2 linked regions of the Parasedimentitalea psychrophila genome follow. Each later gene encodes a partner of the first gene's protein in a complex. Links are inferred from orthologs where the notes say so. Each region holds a gene or a part of one and is shown in the gene's direction. Other genes may lie near its edges. The genes, in order: rimM and rpsS.

The links.
Region 2: the proteins of rimM (region 1) and rpsS are in contact, whole or in part, in a crystal structure (PDB 3A1P), measured with the Thermus thermophilus proteins. The link is inferred for Parasedimentitalea psychrophila from one-to-one orthologs. Residues at the interface, in WP_008632437.1 of Thermus thermophilus: Val4, Glu5, Ile6, Gly7, Arg8, Arg22, Gly23, Glu24, Val26, Leu84, Glu85, Glu86, Gly87, Arg88, Tyr89, Tyr90, Tyr91, Phe92, Leu94, Asp111, Ile112, Leu113, Asp114, Ala115, Gly116, Ala117, Gln118, Asp119, Val120, Ile122; in WP_011173711.1 of Thermus thermophilus: Lys28, Arg29, Leu30, Lys32, Thr48, Gln56, His57, Val58, Pro59, Val60, Tyr61, Thr63, Met66, Glu73, Phe74, Pro76, Thr77, Arg78, Arg81, His83, Gly84, Lys85, Glu86, Ala87, Lys88, Ala89, Thr90, Lys91, Lys92, Lys93.

Annotation. Positions count from the first base shown.
Region 1 is NZ_CP127247.1:1,299,762-1,302,783, forward strand. The notes cover bases 187-2,889. They hold rimM (ribosome maturation factor RimM), read left to right. Parts: upstream 187-1,137; coding sequence 1,138-1,641; downstream 1,642-2,889. Other genes in these bases: rpsP (30S ribosomal protein S16), read left to right, coding at 187-347; bluB (5,6-dimethylbenzimidazole synthase), read left to right, coding at 352-993; trmD (tRNA (guanosine(37)-N1)-methyltransferase TrmD), read left to right, coding at 1,820-2,614. Outside these bases: more of rpsP, read left to right, coding at 1-186. UniProt on the Escherichia coli protein: One of at least 4 proteins (Era, RbfA, RimM and RsgA/YjeQ) that assist in the late assembly stage of the 30S ribosomal subunit.
Region 2 is NZ_CP127247.1:2,122,167-2,125,420, forward strand. What follows is about bases 21-2,955. They hold rpsS (30S ribosomal protein S19), read left to right. Parts: upstream 21-1,316; coding sequence 1,317-1,595; downstream 1,596-2,955. Other genes in these bases: QPJ95_RS10245 (hypothetical protein), read left to right, coding at 21-224; rplB (50S ribosomal protein L2), read left to right, coding at 471-1,313; rplV (50S ribosomal protein L22), read left to right, coding at 1,599-1,979; rpsC (30S ribosomal protein S3), read left to right, coding at 1,979-2,686; rplP (50S ribosomal protein L16), read left to right, coding at 2,701-2,955. Outside these bases: more of QPJ95_RS10245, read left to right, coding at 1-20; more of rplP, read left to right, coding at 2,956-3,114. UniProt on the Escherichia coli protein: In the E.coli 70S ribosome in the initiation state it has been modeled to contact the 23S rRNA of the 50S subunit forming part of bridge B1a; this bridge is broken in the model with bound EF-G.

The DNA of each region.
Region 1 (3,022 bases):
AAATTCGTCTCGCCCGCGGCGGTTCCAAAAAACGCCCCTTCTATCGTATCGTTGCCGCTGACAGCCGCATGCCCCGCGATGGCCGCTTCATCGAAAAACTGGGCACCTATAACCCGCTGCTGCCAAAAGACAGCGAAGAGCGCGTTAAAATGAACGTCGAGCGCATCCAGTACTGGATTGGCCAGGGCGCCCAGCCAACCGACCGTATCGCCCGTATGCTGGAAGCCGCTGGCGTTATTCCAAAGACTTCCCGCAGCAACCCTAAAAAGGGTGTTCCAGGCAAGAAAGCCGTTGCGCGCGCTGAAGAAAAAGCCGCCAAGGCAGCCGACGCTGCCGACGCGGAATAAGATCATGACGCGGCGGGACTCTGAATTTTCCGAGGATTTCCGCAGCCAGTTTGATCTGCTGATGCGGCTCCGGCGTGACGTGCGCCGGTTCCGCAACACACCGGTGGACGAGGCGGTGCTGACGCGCTGCCTCGACGCCATCCGGCTGGCCCCTTCGGTGGGGCTCAGCCAACCCTGGCGCATCCTGCGCGTTGACAGCGAGACGGCCCGCGCCGCCGCTTTGACCAATTTTCAGACCGCCAATGCACAGGCACTGGCCGGCTATTCCGGCGACCGTGCCAAGACCTATTCACAGCTGAAACTGACCGGCATGCAGGACGCCCCGGTGCAACTGGCAATCTACTGCGATGACTCCACAACCCAGGGCCACGGGCTGGGCGCCGCCACCATGCCGGAAATGCGCCGCTATTCGGTGGTCACCGCCATCACCCTGTTCTGGCTGACCCTGCGCGCTGAAGGATTGGGATTGGGCTGGGTCTCGGTGCTGGACCCGGACCAGTTGAACCGGGATCTGAATGTGCCCGCGGACTGGCAGCTGATCGGCTATTTTTGCCTGGGCCACCCCGAACAGATCAGCGAAACGCCCGAGCTGGAACAAAAAGGCTGGGAGACCCGCCAGCAGGCGCTTTTCATCGAGCGCCGATGAGCCTGCTTCTGCGTCCCATCCGAACCGTGATGATGATGGCGCTGGCCTTTGCGACCGGGATAGGCTTTGACCGTATAAAACACAGTGAGCGGTGTCATATTGCCGGCGGCTCGGTAGAGGCCGGACTATGCACAGGAGAAAACAATGAGTGATCTAATCTGTATCGGCGCAGTCGCAGGCTCTTTTGGAGTCCGTGGCGAGGTCCGCCTGAAAAGCTTTTGCGCGGTGCCCGAAGACATCGAGAGCTACTCTCCGCTGCAAAACGAGGATGGCAGCCAAAGCTATACGGTGTCGCTGACCCGGGTGACCAACAACGGTTTTGTGGCCATTCTGGGCGGTGTTGAGACCAAGGAACAGGCGGATGCCATCAAGGGCCTGCGACTGTTTGCACCGCGCGATGCGCTGCCCAATCTGCCCGATGATGAATATTATTATGCCGACCTGACCGGACTGCAGGTGTTTGACACCGGCGGCACCCTGTTGGGGCAGGTGAAATCGGTGATGAACCATGGTGCCGGCGACCTGCTAGAGGTCCAGGCGCCGGGTCTGAAGGATACTGTGTTGCTGCCGTTCACCCAGGCCGCGGTGCCAACGGTCGACATGGGTCAGCGCCGTATCATTGCTGATCCGCCTGATGGCTTGTTCTGACCCATGCCTGCAGGGGGCTTTGCCCCCTCGCACCACAGGCGCTCACCCCCAGGATATTTAGGGCCAGATGAAAGGCAGATCCGCCTCTTCATCTGGCCCTAAATATCCCGGAGCGCGAGGCAGAGCCTCGCAGTTGCGCTGCCTTTCCTTCCGGCCGCCCCTCGCCTATGAAAGCGCCATGACCGAACGCCCAAATAAATCCCACGGCCGCAAGGCCATTCGCCCGACGCTGAAACCGCGCGCACTGATGACCGACACCCCGGATCTGGTCGGCGTCTGGAAGGCCAAGATTCTGACGCTGTTCCCAACCGCCTTCCCCGGAGTGCTGGGCGAAAGCCTGACCGGCAAGGCGCTGCAAGAGGGCCTGTGGCAGCTGGAGACCATCGACCTGCGACGGTTTGGCATCGGCAAACATCGCAATGTTGACGACACCCCGGCCGGCGGCGGTGCTGGAATGGTGCTGCGGGCCGATGTGCTGGGCGCGGCTATCGACCATGCGATGGAGGGGGTGACTGGCAATCACCCGTTGATCTACCTGTCGCCGCGCGGCAGGCCGATGGACCAGCAGATGATGCAGGACCTGGCCTGCGCTGACGGTGTGACCCTGCTCTGTGGCCGCTTTGAAGGCGTCGACGAGCGGGTGCTGCAGCATTATGGCATCCAGGAGGTCAGCCTTGGTGATTTTGTGATGACCGGCGGCGAGATCGCCGCGCAGGCGTTGATTGATGCCACTGTGCGACTGATCCCCAATGTGCTGGGAAATTCCGCCTCGACCGAGGAAGAGAGCTTTTCCTCGGGCCTGCTGGAACATCCGCAATACACCCGCCCGGCTGAGTGGCAGGGGCGCAGGATCCCGGATGTTCTGATGTCAGGCCACCATGGCAATGTCGCCAAGTGGCGCCATGAGATGAGCGAAGAGATCACCAAAGCCCGGCGCCCCGACCTGTGGGATGCCTACGCCAAGCCAAAATAGACCAAGCGTTCTTAGCCCTGGCCACTCGGATAGGCCGTGCCCTCATTCCGGCAACAGGCTGGGGTATCTTCCCGGTAGCCCCCCGGAAACAGTCCTGCCGAGTGACGGCGCTGACGCTGTCTTCTGCAAATCTGGCAAGAACCGCGTGCGGCCCCAAGGAAAGCACATATTTGGCTTGATCTGGCCGCCGCGACGGCCTAATGCTCCGCGGGTCTGGAATCACTTTGGTGGCTCCGGGCCGTTTGGTTTTGCATTCAGCTGATCTGCCTCGACCTTCTTCGGTCACGGGCAGCGGATCAAGACCGGCACACAGGAATGGACAGATCGATCTCTGGCGGGCGCGGCTTGCGGACCCGGTGAAGACCAAGAGCTCTCGGACTGCATAAATCTTCGTGGGAAACCACGAGC
Region 2 (3,254 bases), 820 kb from region 1 along the record:
ATATAAAATTAAACAAAATTGAGAAACCAGTCCTCAAGCTGACGCATGGTGTCGAGGACCAGGTTCCTCCTGAGCACTACCAGAGCTATGTTAAAGAATGGGAAGCTGAAAGAAAGAAGAGCAAAGGTGATGACGCTTCCTTCAATGAAGATGGAAACCCTGACTTGGACTCTATAATCCCTTCAGTGGAGGAGGCGGTCGGTGGCATTGTTAATGACCACTGAGTTAACGATCCAACTGAAAAAGAGGCTCTCGACACCCTCCTCATTCCCTGTTACGCCGCACCAATCATACAGCCTCGGATTCGTTCCGGGGCTGGTGATTTTTGGATGGGGACCTTCGGGGCCTTATATCGATGGCCACCTCAGTAGTTGGGTTTCTGATGGAACTTCACGAGCAGGGGGCTGAACATAGTCCAGGATGCCGGGTAAACTCGGTGCCTGGGCGCTGCTAAACGGAAGACAGAAAGCATGGCACTCAAGTCGTATAAACCGACGACGCCGGGCCAGCGTGGGCTGGTTCTGATCGACCGTTCGGAGCTTTGGAAAGGTCGCCCGGTTAAATCTCTCACTGAGGGTTTATCCAAAACAGGCGGCCGGAACAACACCGGACGGATTACCTCGCGCCGCCGTGGTGGCGGGGCAAAGCGCCTCTACCGGATCGTTGACTTTAAGCGTAACAAATTTGATGTTGCGGCGACCGTCGAGCGGATCGAATATGACCCGAACCGGACCGCATTCATCGCGCTGATCAAATATGAAGATGGCGAACAGAACTATATCCTTGCTCCACAGCGTCTTGCTGTTGGTGATAAGGTTATCGCCTCTGCTAAGGCCGACATCAAGCCGGGCAACACAATGCCATTCTCGGGCATGCCAATCGGTACCATCATTCACAACATCGAAATGAAGCCAGGCAAAGGCGGCCAGATCGCCCGTGCAGCTGGTACATATGCTCAGTTCGTTGGTCGTGACGGTGGCTACGCTCAGATCCGTTTGTCCTCGGGCGAACTGCGTCTGGTGCGTCAGGAATGTCTGGCAACAGTTGGTGCGGTGTCGAACCCCGACAACTCGAACCAGAACTTTGGTAAAGCTGGCCGTATGCGTCACAAGGGCGTTCGTCCCTCTGTGCGTGGTGTGGTTATGAACCCGGTCGACCACCCACACGGTGGTGGTGAAGGCCGGACATCGGGTGGTCGTCACCCAGTTACCCCTTGGGGTAAGCCTACCAAAGGTGCTCGGACCCGTAACAAGAACAAAGCGTCAAGCAAGCTGATCATCCGCTCGCGTCACGCCAAGAAGAAGGGACGTTAATTCATGTCTCGCTCTGTATGGAAAGGCCCTTTTGTAGACGCTTATGTTCTCAAAAAGGCCGAAGCTGCTCGTGAATCGGGCCGCAAAGAAGTGATCAAGATCTGGTCGCGCCGTTCCACCATTCTGCCCCAGTTCGTGGGTCTGACCTTTGGTGTTTACAACGGTCGCAAGCATATCACAGTCAACGTCTCGGAAGACATGATTGGTCAAAAGTTTGGTGAATATTCGCCAACTCGCACCTATCACGGTCACGCTGCTGACAAAAAAGCGAAGCGGAAATAAGTCATGGGTAAGGAAAAAAACCCCCGCCGCGTGGCAGACAACGAAGCAATGGCAAAACTGCGCATGCTTCGTACCAGCCCCCAGAAATTGAACCTGGTCGCTGGTCTGATCCGTGGCAAGAAAGTTGATCGCGCACTGACCGATCTGACTTTCTCGAACAAGCGTGTTGCTCAGGACGTGAAAAAATGTCTTCAGTCGGCGATTGCCAATGCTGAGAACAACCACAACCTGGACGTGGACGAGCTGATCGTCGCCGAGGCCTATGTGGGCAAAAACATGACCCTGAAGCGCGGACGTCCGCGGGCTCGTGGTCGTTTTGGCAAGATCTTGAAGCCGTTTGCTGAGATCACCATTTTGGTGCGTCAAGTTGAGGAGCAGTCCTAATGGGTAATAAAGTCAATCCAATTGGCATGCGCCTCCAGGTCAACCGTACCTGGGACAGCCGCTGGTACGCTGACACCAAAGATTTTGGTAATCTTCTGCTGGAAGACATCAAAATCCGCGAGTTCGTCAAGACCGAGTGCAAGCAGGCTGGTATCTCGCGTATCATCATCGAGCGTCCGCACAAAAAGTGCCGGGTGACGATCCACACCGCCCGTCCTGGTGTGATCATTGGCAAAAAAGGCGCAGACATCGAAACTCTGCGCAAGAAAATTGCCACGATGACCGATAGCGAACTGCACCTGAACATCGTTGAGGTTCGCAAGCCGGAGCTCGACGCTGCGCTGGTCGGTGAGTCGATCGCACAGCAGCTGGAGCGCCGGGTGTCTTTCCGTCGCGCCATGAAGCGGTCGGTCCAGAACGCAATGCGCATGGGCGCCTTGGGTATCCGGATCAACCTCGCTGGCCGTTTGGGTGGTGCTGAAATCGCGCGTACCGAATGGTACCGTGAGGGCCGCGTGCCGCTGCACACACTGCGTGCGGACATCGATTACGCACATGTCGAAGCAATGACTGCTTATGGTATCATCGGGATCAAGACTTGGATCTTCAAAGGTGAAATCATGGAGCACGACCCGCAGGCACGTGACCGTAAAGCACAGGAACTCCAGGACGGCCCAGCACCTCGCGGTGCAGGCGGTCGTCGCTAAGGGGGACATGACAAATGCTTCAACCAAAGCGTACTAAATTCCGCAAGATGCACAAAGGCCGGATCAAGGGAGACGCCAAAGGCGGCTCTGATCTGAATTTTGGCACTTACGGACTGAAAGCACTCCAGCCTGAGCGTGTGACTGCGCGTCAAATCGAAGCGGCTCGCCGCGCGATGACTCGCCACATGAAGCGCCAGGGCCGTGTCTGGATCCGGATCTTCCCGGATACTCCGGTTACGTCCAAGCCTACCGAAGTCCGTATGGGTAAAGGTAAAGGTTCGGTGGATTTCTGGGCAGCCAAGGTCAAGCCTGGCCGTGTATTGTTCGAGATCGACGGCGTCGATGATGACGTCGCCCGCGAGGCCCTGCGCCTGGCTGCGATGAAGCTGCCGATCAAGACACGCATCGTGCTTCGCGAAGACTGGTAAATTAAGTTCCTTTTTCTGAGGGATGCAAGGCCCCCGCTGGTATCACCGGCGGGGGCTTTTTCTATTGCTGTGCGGTCCGTTTAGCGCAATCTAAGAGAGCTTTAACCATCAGTAATATTACCTAAACGAGCGCGTTGAGC